3 regions of the Komagataeibacter diospyri genome follow, and region 2 is predicted to be linked to each of the others. Evidence: riboswitches for the same ligand, from Rfam matches in the RefSeq annotation. Region 2 holds a riboswitch; each other region holds the start of a gene.
What was found. Region 2 has a riboswitch for cobalamin ahead of ACE2AA_RS12555 (DUF1636 domain-containing protein). Riboswitches for the same ligand answer to the same signal wherever they lie in the genome.

Region 1 (4,672 bases), 420 kb from region 2:
GCAGGCCATGACCTGTATGTGGTCATTATAGATGGCGCTCTTGATCGTCCCGCCTTCGAAAGCGACGGCCGGGGATGCATTGGGCGCGCCCTGATTGGCAATGGCCACCACTGCGGATTCAACAGCAGGCTGCCGGCAGTAGTTGACCATGGGGTGGGGGGCGTGCTGCGCGCAGGCGGCCATACCAAGCGGAAGACATAAAGCAACAAGACGGCGCAACGGTTTTTTCCTTTTGCAATGCGGCACGGGACCCAGCCATGTGCCTATGAAGTCAGGCGTATAGAAGGGGCCCGTCCCTCACAACAATGTAAATTTTCAATTCCGCCCTGTGCTTTTGTCTCCTCTTGTCTTTCCTGTGGTGGGGATGCGTGGATTACGGGCCGCGAATGCGAATAACAGCAGTACCATCACCAGCAGGACGGGCGTGATATCCGGTCCGTGGCATGGGGTGGTATCCGCACGGGCCGGAATATACGTACCCATCAGAATGTAAGGCTGCTGTGCAGGCCAAAAATGGCTTCGTTTCCCACCCGTCGGTTGCCGCTCCAGTCGGCCACGCCACCGGATGGGTTCCATACGTACTGGAAATCGGGCTGCATCACCATCCACGGCGTGACCTGCGCCTGATAGGTCAGTTCAAGATGGTTCTCGTTCCCCTGGACAAGGGAATTGCTGTCGCGGTCGAACTGGCGCTGTCCCGAACTGGCGCGGCCAATGCCCCAGCCCAGGCCGATCGTGTCGTTGTCCCGCCCCCTGAACGGGGCCTTCAGGTTCAGGCCTGCGTCGGTGGCGAAGCTGATCATGTTGCGGTCGCCGCCATTGCCCGTGGCGCGCACGAATACCCCGACTGACCGCGCGGATCTGAGCGAAGGCCGCCAGATCATCTGGTCAATGATGCCATAAACCATCCAGTTGCCCCGGTCCCAGCGCGGGGTCAGTTCGGACTGCGTGCTGCTGGCATTCAGCGTGGCCGCACCGAGTGAGCCACCACGCTGGTTGTAACGGTAATCGGCAAACTTCGCCGTATCGTAATACCCGCCCAGCTTGTACACGCCCGGCAGGCCGGGATTTTTTGTCACATTGGACATGTCGGCAGGCTGTGGGTTGAGCGCATACTGCAGTTCGGTGATCAGCAGCGCGCCGGTGCCCATGTTGAAGTTCGTGCCATTGGCGCCATTGGTGGTCTGGCTGGTGGGGTCGGAATTGTACCCGCTGATGGAACCGGTCGCCTGCTGGATGGGCAGGGAGTTGTAGCGGTTGCCCGGCGGGTTGTCGTCGGCCGCCGCGAACATGAAGGTGAACTTCTCGCTGGGGCGGTAGCGGATGCGGATGGCGGGGGATGACAGCGGCCATGACGGCCCGCCCCCATACAGGTTGACCGAGGGCGCCATGGGCCAGCCGAAATTGGCGTTGAGGTAAAGCGAGGCGTAATCGCTGATCAGGAATTCGGTATCAAGGTCCTGCTGGCCGATCTTCACGTCCAGTTTGCCCTTCAGGAAGGACTGCTGGTACCACAGCTCGAACAGACGGGTGGAGCGGTCGGCCTCGAAGCCGCTGACCGGGTTGAAGTTGGCCAGATGATCCTGCGAGATCGAGCGCCCGCGCGTCTGCAGCGCGCTGACATTGAACAGGCCACCCTTCAGGCCGAACAGCTTTTCGGTATCAATGGTAAGGGTTGGCATGGTGACGCCGTCATAGGCGGGGCCGGTGCCCGAACCGGCCGCGCCATCATTGCCCGAGGCTGACCCGCCGGTGCCATTGCCCCAGACCTCATCGACTTCCTGAATGTCGAAGCTGATGCCATGCTTGTACAGCCACGGCCGCGCGCCCCACATGTTGCCCAGCAGGTTGCCGCTGGTGTCGAGTTTGTCGTCACCCCCAGCCGCAACCGCGGCCTTTTCTTCCGCATCGGCCTGCGCGCGTTCTGAATCGCGCACGGTGGCCGGGTCGATCTGCTGGATCAGGGGGGTGGAATTGCCAAGGCGAGCGCGGTCCTGCGCGATCTGTGTCTGGGCCTGCGCATGGGTGCTGGCCCCTGTGATGCCGATCAGGCCGCAGGAGAGGAGAAGGGTATGCCTGCAGCCATGTCGTGCCGCGAGGGGGAAAAGGAATTTCATGAAAAACATCCCGTCAGGATGGGGCCGACCATGAATGGCCGGAAAAAAACGGCCCATTGTAACGGGCCACGGCTGATACGGGGGACGGGATGTCAGATGGTCTTGTACATGTTTCGTGTCCATCTCCGGTCAGCCCGCCCGGCGATATTGTGAAGGACAACGGCAGGTCTCCTGGCTTACGGGTCACTGCATTTCATCTCCCTTCCCGGCCGGGGCCAGTGGGTGCCGTATGGCGGCATCAGATGAAATACTCTCCGTTTACAGTTGCGGGTACAGCTGTCGACTAGACCCCCGGATATGATATCCCGCCGGGGTTTACGACATTCCCTTTCTCACCCGTTTGCACGGGACCGCTGACTTATTGATCCGGACTATAGCGTTTACAGTCCATTAGGCAAGGTCGGCCGGGGGTTGCTGGTCCAGCAGTGCTGCAACTTCTTCCATGTCTGGCGCGGCCTGTGCGGCACCGGGGCGGGTGGTGGCCAGCGCGCCGCAGGCGGCGGCAAAGCGCACGGCTTCCCCAATCACCGCCCCGCGCGCCAGTGCGCAGGCCAGCCCTGCATTGAAGCTGTCCCCCGCCGCCACCGTATCAACCGCCCGGACATGGAAGGGCGGGATGAACCCCTGCCCACCCGGTGCGGAATACGCCACGCCGCGGTGCCCCAGCTTGATGATGGCCGTGCGTGTGCCGCGTGCGTGCAGAATGCGTGCCGCCTGCAGGGCTGTTGCTTCATCGATGGGCTCGATACCCGTCAGGTCGCGGGTTTCGCGTTCGTTGGGGGTCAGGATATCCGCCAGCGCGTACAGGTCTTCCGGCAGGCCATCCACGGGGACCGGTGCAGGGTCCAGCATGACGGGAATGGAGCGTGCGTGGGCCTGCCGGGCTATTGCCAGCACCAGTGCAGGAGACATTTCCATCTGCATCATTACCAGCGTGGCGTGATCCAGAACAGGGCAGAGCAGGGGGCACGCTTCCGCCGCGTGCGTCATGTTCGCCCCGCCATCAACAAGGATCTGGTTTTCCCCCGCGTGGTCGATGGTGATGAAGGCCCGGCCGGTGCCTGCCGCCGGGTCTTTCATAAGCCAGCGTGTGTTGACCCCGGCCTGTTCCAGCGTGGTACGCGCCATGTCTGCCAGCATGTCCGCACCTGTCCAGCCCGCCAGCGCCACGTCCTGCCCCAGCTTCGCCACCGCGATTGCCTGATTGGCCCCCTTGCCCCCTAACCCGGTAGTGGAGGAATGGACATGCAGCGTTTCACCCGGCCGAGCAAAGCGTGTGACATGTACGACAAAATCGATATTGGTGCTGCCAATGACGGCAATATGGGACGTAGGCATGGCGGGAACCCTGGGTAGTGTAAATGAGCATGCAAGGCTTATTTACCATTCTACCCCGCAATCATACAGGCCCCGGCCCTGAAGGCTGCTGCCCATCGTAAAGAAGTTTTGGTGAAGCTTTTTTTTAAAAGGCTTCAGGGAATGTCACCTTTTTCAAAAAGGTGACACTCAAAAACTTTTGTTATTTTATCAAGTGGTTATTCAGGTGCAATCCATTTCACGTTCGCCTGTGTTTCACCATCGCCAAGATGCTGGCACAGCGTGGTCAGGATGGCGCGGGCGGTCTGTTCGAACCGGAATGGCGGGTTGGCGATCAGCAGGCCGCTGCCATTCAGCCGTGCGGGATCAAGCGGTGGCCGCAGGGTCAGTTCGAGGGCCAGCAGGTTGCGCTGTCCCGCGTCCTTCAGCGCGTTGTGGAAGGCATGCGTGGGCGCGCGGTGTTTGATGGGATACCACGCGGCGATGATGCCCGTGGCAAAACGCTGGCGGGCGGTGATGATCGCTTTTGCAAGGGCATGGAATTCATCCTTCTGTTCAAAAGGTGGATCCATGAGCACCAGCCCGCGCTTCGCCTGCTTTGGCGGCAGCAGGCCGGTGATGGCTTCATACCCGTTGCGACCGTGCACGGAGACGGCGGGGTTATGCCGGAACAGGCGGCGCAGGCTGCGCTGGTCCTCGGGGTGCAGTTCGCAGCAGGCCAGCGTATCGTCCGGCCGCAGCAGGCTTGCGACAATGGCGGGGGAGCCGGGATAGAACAGCCGCCCTTCATGCGATGCAATCGTGGCGCGCACGATATCCAGCCATTCGTCCATGCAGGCGGGTGCGGCGGGATCAGGTGGCACGTCCAGCAGGCGGCCGATCCCATCGCGCCATTCCCCCGTTGACTGGGCTTCGCGGCCCGACAGGTCATACAGGCCGATCCCGGCATGGGTATCAAGGACGGAGAAGGGGGCGGGCTTGCGGCGCAACGCATCAATCAGCGCCACCAGCATGATATGTTTCATGACATCGGCAAAATTGCCGGCGTGATAGCTGTGTCTGTAATTCAAGGTCTGGCCGCCCTACGGATTGCATGCCCCATGTATGGGGTCCGCAGGACTGTTAATGGATCAAGCCGTTTTTTTCCATGCCGGTGCGCATGTTGTCATTCGGTGCACAGAACGGCGTGGTACGGGTGACTGAGCCCGGGTGGCAAATCCTGCCCTGTCGGGCCCGTG
Region 2 (4,672 bases):
CGCGCCTGCCGGGGCGGTGGCTGCTGCCACAGCCTGCCGGGCTGACCGCACGGCAGGCCATGGGAATCGGCACGGCGGGCTTTACCGCCATGCTGTGTGTCATGGCCCTGGAGGACGGCGGCCTGACCCCTGCCAGTGGCCCCGTTATCGTCAATGGCGCAGGCGGCGGCGTGGGGGGCATGGCCATCATGCTGCTGGCGCAGCTGGGGTATCAGGTGGCGGCGGTAACCGGGCGGCCACAGCTCCATGCCTACCTGACCGGGCTGGGTGCAGCGGAGGTGCTGCCACGCGATACACTCAGCCCCACGGGCAAGGCACTGGAAACCGCACGCTGGGCGGGGGGAATCGACGTGGTGGGGGGTGAGACACTGGCCGCCATGTGCGCTTCCATCCAGCACGGTGGCACGGTGGCGGCCTGCGGACTGGCGGGCGGACTGACGCTGCCGCTGACAGTGGCGCCTTTCATCCTGCGCGGCATACGCCTGCAGGGAATCGATAGCGTGATGTGCCCGCGCCCACGCCGCATGACCGCATGGACGCGCCTTGCGCGCGATATCGATCCCGTGCGCCTGGAAAACATGCTGCATGACGCCCCCCTGGCTGATGCCATCGGCATCGCGCCGCGCATCCTTGCCGGTCACATCCGGGGACGGACTGTCATCAACATGGGCTGATCAGCATACCTGGCGGGAAAAATGGAATTTGCGGGCGCAGCGTTTTTTACAAAGGCAGCATTTCCTGATCCGGTTTCAGGAAACAGCCCCTCGAACACACCCAATAAAAAACGGCATACCCGCCGGGGCATGCCGTCCTTCATTCACCGTCGCGCCGTATCGGCACGCAGGCCGTTCAGTGACAGGGGAAACCCAGCAGATGGCGGCCATCATGTACGAATTCATGCACGTAATGTCCGGAAATAAGGGAAGTCGCACCCTGCTCGGCGCCCACGAAATAGATCAGCAGCGACGCCAGAACCAGCCCGAACACACCCCACGGCAGCAGGTCGCGAACCGGGATGGAAACCTGCGGCGCAGCGATCGCGGCGCTGGACAGAACGGATGTATCTTGGCTCATACTGGTAACTCCATGGATCTCGTGCGACCCGGAGCAGCATGCAGGGGACGCACCATGTCAGGCCGCCCTTCCCATAACCGGATCTGGGTCCATGTTTTCAAAATTGACGTGGAAGGTCAATCATTCCCTTGCATATCCCACCCCTTCCCCACACGCAGGGCCGCATGGCATGAACCAGACCCTGACCTGTATTGCACTGCCTGCCCCCGACTGCGTGCGCCATGGCATTTTTCCACTGCATGACGAGACATGCCCGCTACCCGCCGACCTTGCGCGACATGTCGAGGACGCCGAACAGATCCTGCTGCCCCCCACCATGCCAGCCCCAGACACACGCAACACCTTGTCCGAACCAGCCCTGCGCGCCCCGGATATGGGCGCATGGCAGGGACAGTCACTAAAAGACCTGCCTGCCGCCGCTCTTGCGCGCTGGGTTGCCGATACCGGTTTCGCCCCGCCGGGTGGGGAAAGCCGGGCTGCACACCTGCAGCGCGTGACGCGGTGGCTTGAAGCCCTGCCATCTGCGCCCGCACGCATGGCAGTGCTGGCCGATGCCACGGTTGTACGGGCCATCGTGGTGGCCGCCCTTGGCGGCACAGCGGCAATGCTGGTCCGTCTGGATATCGCCCCCCTGACCCGGACGCACCTGACGCGCCATACGGCATGGCGCGTGGCCGTCAGTGGCGCACCACTGCCATGACCGCATGACATGCGCGACGGCCCCGGTTTTTTTGACAGCGCCGGGACCGATCGTCTAAATCCGCCAGTGATGGTCCCCCTGTTGGGGGAGAATAGGGAAGACGGTGCGCCATACCGGCAATTCCGTCGCTGCCCCCGCAACTGTAGGTGGCTGTTTCCCGGCCTGGTCCGCCCATTGCGGGCCAGCATGCGCCACTGGTTCCCGTGATCGGGACCGGGAAGGCCGCCGGGATCGAGGACGCTGACCCCAGCACCCTCCGCCACAAGCCAGGAGACCTGCCATCATGTCCGTCCGCAGGCGGACAAACAGGACCGAGATTCAATCGCATGGCCGGCGGGGTGCCCGGCACGCGACAGGCCACCGCCCTGCCCGTACGCAGGTCGCAGGGCCATGACCGTGCACCCCGCCCACCGCTGCCCGTGCGCAGCAACGCCGCGAAAGGGCACGGACCATCATGAGCATTCCCGCATCACCCGATCCCATGGAGGCTGGCCCCGTTCACCTGCATGTCTGCGTGACGTGCCGCCGTGGCCTGCCCGCGTCCGACAACCCGCCGGGGCGCCAGTTGCATGACGCCATGCATGTACTGGCATCAGGCAACCCGCAGGTCGTCGTGCATGAAGTCAGTTGCCTCGCCGCCTGTAACGATGGCTGCACTGCCGTGGTGGCCATGCCGGGCAAATGGGGCTGGCTGCTGGCCAACCTTGGCCCGGAAAAGGCCGCTGACCTCATGACCTATGTCGCCGCTTACGGCGCTTCACGCAGCGGTACCGTCATGCCGTCCCGCCGCCCTGCCAGCCTGTCGGACATGGTACGCGGCCGTTTTCCTGCCACCCTTTTTCCTGGAGCCTGATCGCCATGACCCCATCCAACACGGCCCGCGCCAAGGTGCCCGTTACCGTCATCACCGGTTTTCTGGGGGCAGGCAAGACCACACTGCTGCGCCATGTCCTGGCCAATGCGAAAGGCCGGCGCATCGCCATAGTGGTCAACGAATTCGGCACGCTGGGCATTGATGGCGACACGCTGCGCGCGTGTGGCGTGGAAGGATGCCGGGACGAGGACATTGTGGAACTGACCAATGGCTGCCTGTGCTGCACGGTGGCCGACGACTTCCTGCCCACCATGGAAGCCCTGCTGGACCGTGAAGCAGCCCCCGACCATATCGTGATCGAGACATCAGGACTGGCGCTGCCCAAGCCGCTGCTCAAGGCGTTTGGCTGGCCCACCATCCGCACCCGCATGACGGTCGATGGTGTGGTCACGGTCGTGGACGGCCCCGCCGTGGCTGCCGGCCGCTTTGCCGATGACCCGGCGGAAGTCGCCCGCCAGCAGGCGGCCGACCCGTCGCTGGACCACGACAATCCACTGGCGGAAGTGTACGAAGACCAGTTGCTGTCCGCCGACCTTGTGATGCTGAACAAGACCGACCTCATGACCCCGGCACAGGCCGATGCGGTGGAAGCCTCCATCCGCGCCGAGATCCCGCGCGTGGTGAAAGTGGTGCGTGCAACCGATGGACAGGTGGACCCTGCCATCCTGCTGGGCCTTGACGCTGCGGCGGAAGACGACCTTGACGCCCGCCCGTCACACCACGATGCCGAAGGCGGCGAGCACGAGCATGATGATTTTGAAAGCTTCGTCGCCTCCATTCCCGAACAGGACAGCGTAGAAGGCTTCATTGCCCGCCTGAAAACGCTGGCCGAACAGCATGACATCCTGCGCATGAAGGGCTACGCCACCGTGCGCGGCAAGGCGATGCGCCTTGCGGTGCAGGGCGTTGGCAGCCGTTTCCGCCACCAGTTCGACCGCGCCCTGTCCCCTGACGCGCCGCGCACGGGCAGCCTTGTGGTCATTGGACAGAAGGGCATGGATCAGTCCGCCATTACCGCTGCCCTGGCGCAGGGCTAGACGGCAGGCCAGCGGAAAACGGGGCGCCACCATGCACCTGCTTGCACGTGAAGTCCGCACGCTGGAGGACGGCGAACAGGCTGAAGACCTGGGGCACGCCCCGGCGGATATCGTGTTCCTGTCCTTTTCGGACAGTGACCTTCTGTGCCTGAACGCAGCCCACGCGGCGCAGGATGCGCCGAGTGCAACCCTGCGCATGGCCACGCTGTCGCGCCTGCTGCACCCCATGTCGATCGACCTGTACGTGGCCGACACGATCATGGAATCGCGCTGCGTGGTGGTCCGGCTGCTCGGCGGCGTGGAATACTGGCGCTACGGGGCGGAAGAACTGTCCCGTGCCTGCCGGCAGGCCGGAATTCCGCTGGCCTTCGTGGCGGGTGACGGGCGCGATGACCCCCGCCTTGCCAATCTTTCCACCGTGCCGGAAGCCATGCGCGCCCGCCTTGATGCGCTGCTGCGCACCGGGGGGATGGCCAATATGGAAGCCGCCCTGCGGCTTATGGCGCATCTGGCCGGACGTGGACCGGATGATGGTGCCGCCCCCGTCCCCCTGCCACCGGCCGAATTACTGCACGCAGCCGACCCGGCCCTGCCGCTGCGGGCCATGGTGGTGTTCTACCGCGCGCACCTGCTGGCGGGGGATATCGCGCCCATCACGCAGCTTGCAGCCCGCCTTGCACGCCGCGGCATGGGGGCGGACCTTGTTTATGTCACGTCGCTCAAGAACCCCGATTCCGCCCGCCTCGTAGCCGCGCGGCTGGCGCAGGCCCCACCGGATGTCATCATAAACGCCACCTTCTTTTCCGCCCGCACGGGAGAAGACGGCAGTTCCCCGCTGGACCTTGCGGGCGTGCCGGTGCTGCAGGTGCACCAGCCGGGCATTCCCCATACCGTATGGCGCGACAGCGTACGCGGACTGTCGCAGGCCGACCTGGCGATGCAGGTGGTGCTGCCCGAACTGGATGGCCGCATTCCCGCCTGCCCCAT
Region 3 (4,672 bases), 1.5 Mb from region 2:
GACATCGGGGTGGGACGCCACGACATTTTCCGCCGTAGGGCGCAGGACGGGCACCTGCCGCGCCTGTTCACACAATACGGCATTCCAGCAGTCGCGCGCCAGCGGCGTCACTCCCGTAATCTGACCGGGTCCGGCCAGCAGCAGAAGCAGCTGGTCGGTACAGACATTCAGCGACACCACGCGCGGCAATGACTGCGCCCGCACGATCGGGGCACAGGCAAGAAGGCCCGCGACAATGCCCGCCATAACCCCCTTCACGTCAGTAATTCAGCATGAACCCGCCGTAACCGGCGCGACCGGGCTGCAGGTAGCCGATCGGGTCCTCGAACTGGTGGTCCAGCAGGTTGTCGGCGCGGGCATAGACGGACACATAACGGTTGATCTGGTAATTTGCGGCCACGTCGATAGTAAAATACCCATGCCCTTTGGCACATGTGCTGCATGTCTCGCTGCCAATGACCGGCAGGCCGCGCCAGCCGCTGGTATACAGGATGTTGCCCGAAAATGTCAGGTCGCGGATGGGGGTCCATGTCGTGTTGAAATTGAATTTGTGCTGGGGACGCTGCAGCAGTTCGTTGTGGTCTGCTTCATCCCGCGCATGGGTCCAGGTGTAGCTGAGGTTAAATTCCAGACCACGCAGCGCCTTCCAGTTCACGAATGCTTCCACACCGTACATCCGTGCCTTTGCCACATTGGCATAGGAGTAATTATAGTCGTATGCCGAATCAATCGAAAGCGAGGACTGGATCAGATTCCGGACGCGGCTGTCATACCATGTCGCGCCAAAATTCAGGCGATCATGCAGCAGCTTCTGCTCCACCCCTGCATCGTAACCGACCAGTTGTTCCGCCTTCAGGTCCGGATTGCCTTTTTCGGAATAACCGGCCCCCACCTGGCTGGCGAATAGCTGGTACAGCGATGGACCATGAAAACCCGAACCGGCACTGGCCTTGATGATGGTCCCGGTTCCCGGCACATGGATCGCGGGGGCCACGCGCCATGTCACATGGTTGCCATAACGCGAATTGGCGTCGTAACGGATATTGGCCGCGCCATACAGGATATGGTGCCAGTTGCCCTGATACTGCCCGTAGCCTGCGGTCGTATCCATGCTGGCGGATGTATCATATCCGCTGTCCCACATGCTGGACGCCGTATGGCTGGTATTGAACGTATCGTGGAAATGTTCGGCCCCGATCAGAAGCTGTCCATACTGCCGTAAATTGAACGTGCCGTGCCAGTCCACCTTCATCCGGCTGGAACGGTAATAATCAGGGTCGGGACTGATCGGACTGCCGTAAGCTGTGCCCGTTTCCGTCCAGCGGTTGCGGTTGGTCATGTAACCAAGGCCAAGCACCTGATCGAACAGTCCATGGAACGACACAAGATGCGCCGTGCCGCGCACGATGGCCTCGTTCTGGGTGGTCTGTTCCCGCACGCCTTTATCCCCGTACAGATTTTCGCTCTGCAGGTCATACACCGAATAGGAATGATTGTTGTCCTGTATCAGCCGCGCCGTAAGTCCCAGGTCAAAATTATGGGTGACATCATAACCCAGCCGGATATTGACGCCACGGTTGTCATTCCGGTTGCCTTCATGGCGCTGCTGCCGGTCCGCGCCGTAGTAGCGTTCGATATAGGACGGAATATTATGGAAGCCGTCCATGCGGTAATGGGAGAATTCCACATTATAATGAAATCGCCCCCTGCTGCCGCGCGCGCCGAATGTCTGGTTGAATGTCCCATACCCCCCGCCTTCGATCCGGACGAACGGCCTGAATCGTCCCTGCCCCTGCGCTGTGGTGATATCGATGACGCCGGCCATGGCGTCCGCGCCGTACAGGCCGCTCTGCGGACCGCGCAGGATCTCGATCCGGCCCATGCCATCGGTCACGAACGCGCCCGCGTCAAACATGCCGGTCGAGGAACTGCCGTCGTTGATATCCATGCCATCAAGGCGGACCTTGACCTCGTTGGCGTTATTGCCACGCATGAAAATGGACGAGGTACCACCCGGGCCACCCGTCTGCACCACGTTCAGGCCCGGCTGGCGTGCAAGGATATCAGTCAGGCTGCGCCGCTGCTGGGTCTGGATCTGTTTTTCGGTGATGATGGTCATGCTGGTGCCGATATCATCCACCTTTGTCGACCGACGGGCGGCACTGACGCTGATCAGTTCAGGAAGGCCCGTGTTGTCCAGCGAAACAACAGCTTTCGATTTCCTGTTCTGGACAGCATACTGGTTGGCGGGCTGCTTTTGCGGTGTGTCCCGTCTGGACAGATCATCGGCGCGCGCCACACAGGCGCCCATTGTTACCAGTGTGGTGGAAGCAATCAGCAGATTCCGAAAAAGGATCATGGAATTCAGGTCTCGCGGTCACATCATCGTTGCCACGAGAGCGTGTCGCCACACGGCTTCCGATCCGCAGGAAGGCCCGTGACACCACACCGTCAGGACACCCCGCCCGACAGTTCCCGGTCGCAACCATCATGACGGCAGGTCTCCTGGCTCACGGCGTGGCATCCTGCACAACCTTCCCGGAAAACCGCAGTCTCCAGTGGCCCGGACCATGACATCCGGTAATGCAAGGACATACCGCTTACAGTTGCGGGGACAGCCGGAGCATTGGATCGTAACCCGCACTCCGTTCCCTTTTAATCCCCCCGCAGGGGGAACCGTCGGCATGGTTCTGATCGTGCGGGGCGGTCCTGTCAACCCGGATGGTCCCGCGCCCCATGCCCGCTGGCAGCCGTTAGCGGGTGGCGGGCCGGGCCTGCTTCAGCAGCGCCGCGATCTGCGCACAGGCCGCTTCCCCTGCCCCTTTGGCAAAGGACGAACTCCGCGCTTCGTAGGTATAGCGGTCATAGCTCCGCGCATCGGGCATGTATTTGGCCCCGCCATCGATCATAGTCGCCACCATGGTATGCGCAAAGGGCGAATGGTCGCGGATCCGTGCACCAAGGCTGGCCGCCAGTTCCGGCCGCACGCCCACCAGCGCCAGGTCGCCAATACGGACCAGCACGACCGGCAGCGAAACCGGTGACCCGGCCGTATAGGCAAAAGTGGTGACAGGCCCCGTGGCGCGACCCGTCCGTGGCGGGAATGCCTGCGACGCCACCTGTATGTTTTCACGCCGGATGTCGAGTGTCGGCATATCGGCAGTCCTGATCTTCCCCGCCACATCGACGATCTGTGCGCCAAGGCGCGCGCCCAGCAGGTCAACAATCGCGAAGCCGGCTTCGTGAATGTCAATCCGGCCTGCCTGTCCATCCGCATTCACGACGGGACGGCTGGCCTGAAGATAGGGTGCCTGATCGCCTGCCGCCCCCACCACGAACAGGGCAGTCGCGTCAGGGCCGTACTGCGCCTCGACATGCCGCATCGCAGCACCGGCAAGATCCGCCGTCATGAGCCTGCTGCCCGTGCTGGATACGGACCCGTCCATGACCGAGGACTGCACGGCAAAATTCGTCATGACCGCCAGCGGCCTGCCATCCAGCCGGTCAATGCGCAGCACGCTTACGGTCGGGTCCGTATCGCCCGCGTCATCCGCGCCCAGCCACCATCCATACGGTGTCCACACATCACGGTTCACGCTGACCCGGCTTGTCCCCACGCCCGCGCCCAGACGCGCGGGCTGTCGCATTGCAAAGGCCCGCGTCGCGGCCTGACGCGCGGCCTGTATGACTGCCTGCCATGCAGCGGCATTGGCCTTCATATCCGTACCCGGTGGCGTCTGCCCCGCCGCGAATACATGCGGCGCTGAAAAGGTGTGGCTGGCGCTGACAATGATATTGGGGGCAGCAATGCCTGCGACATCCGTCACGGTGGCCTTGATCGCGGTTATCAGGTCATCAAAGATGGATGTCAGGTCCACCACGACAATGGCAAGCCGTGTTGTCCCGTCATCAAGCAGCAGGACACGCACGGCCAGCGGATCATGCTGCCCGGTAAACCCGTCAATGGGAAACTGGCTGGCCGGAAACACGATATCCGCCCGCCCGCTTCCTGCACGAAAAGCAGGCTTCGCGGCCATGGCGGCATGTACAGGAACCGCACCCAGCGCCACAAGCGCGCCAAGACCCATGCCCCCCATGAAATCCCGTCTTGTTGGCATGGTCCCGTTCCCTGTCTTATTTCTTTTCATGGGTGCGATATGATTACGCCTGCCCATAATAAAAAAAGGCCCGGCAATAAGCCGGGCCTTCCGTTGTGGGGCGGAAATCAGTTGGAGCTGTTGTTCTGGTTCCAGCCGCCGTTGTGGTCACCACCGCGACCACCGCCGCCGTGTTCACCCCAGCCGCCATTCTGGCTGTCGCCACCACGGTTGCCGTTCTGGCTGTCGCCGCCGCGGTTGCCATGTTCGCCCCAGCCGCCACGCTCGCCAGAGCCACCGTTGCGGTCACCACGACCTTCGCCACGGCCTTCACCGCCGCGATCACCACGCTCGCCACCGTTGCGGTCACCGCCCTGGGAATCGCCACCCTGGCCGCCTTCGCCGCCGCCATGGCGACCACCGTGATGGCCATGGCCACCACGACCACCATGTTCGCCCTGTTCACCACCCTGATTCCAGTCCCCGGACTGGGCATGTGCTGCCAGCGGGAGGGAGGCGCCAAGAGCAAGTGCGAAAAGAATGGAACGCTTCATAATATGATATCCTTTAATTCG

Region 1: another riboswitch for cobalamin. It lies ahead of ACE2AA_RS10665 (carbohydrate porin); the one in region 2 lies ahead of ACE2AA_RS12555 (DUF1636 domain-containing protein).
Region 3: another riboswitch for cobalamin. It lies ahead of ACE2AA_RS02965 (TonB-dependent receptor plug domain-containing protein); the one in region 2 lies ahead of ACE2AA_RS12555 (DUF1636 domain-containing protein).

The regions. Positions count from the first base shown of each region.
Region 1 covers NZ_CP171836.1:2,263,183-2,267,854, reverse strand. Annotated here, with positions in the region: gene ACE2AA_RS10670 (hypothetical protein) at 1-219, opposite strand, end outside; gene ACE2AA_RS10665 (carbohydrate porin) at 483-2,117, opposite strand; cobalamin riboswitch at 2,261-2,487, opposite strand; gene ACE2AA_RS10660 (ribokinase) at 2,508-3,455, opposite strand; gene ACE2AA_RS10655 (23S rRNA (adenine(2030)-N(6))-methyltransferase RlmJ) at 3,653-4,504, opposite strand.
Region 2 covers NZ_CP171836.1:2,679,324-2,683,995, reverse strand. Annotated here, with positions in the region: gene ACE2AA_RS12570 (MDR family oxidoreductase) at 1-674, shown strand, start outside; gene ACE2AA_RS12565 (CbtB domain-containing protein) at 850-1,074, opposite strand; gene ACE2AA_RS12560 (histidine phosphatase family protein) at 1,166-1,774, shown strand; cobalamin riboswitch at 1,828-2,072, shown strand; gene ACE2AA_RS12555 (DUF1636 domain-containing protein) at 2,229-2,627, shown strand; gene cobW (cobalamin biosynthesis protein CobW) at 2,633-3,685, shown strand; gene cobN (cobaltochelatase subunit CobN) at 3,717-4,672, shown strand, end outside.
Region 3 covers NZ_CP171836.1:648,216-652,887, reverse strand. Annotated here, with positions in the region: gene ACE2AA_RS02970 (ABC transporter substrate-binding protein) at 1-246, opposite strand, end outside; gene ACE2AA_RS02965 (TonB-dependent receptor plug domain-containing protein) at 260-2,359, opposite strand; cobalamin riboswitch at 2,478-2,696, opposite strand; gene ACE2AA_RS02960 (neutral/alkaline non-lysosomal ceramidase N-terminal domain-containing protein) at 2,754-4,118, opposite strand; gene ACE2AA_RS02955 (hypothetical protein) at 4,226-4,651, opposite strand.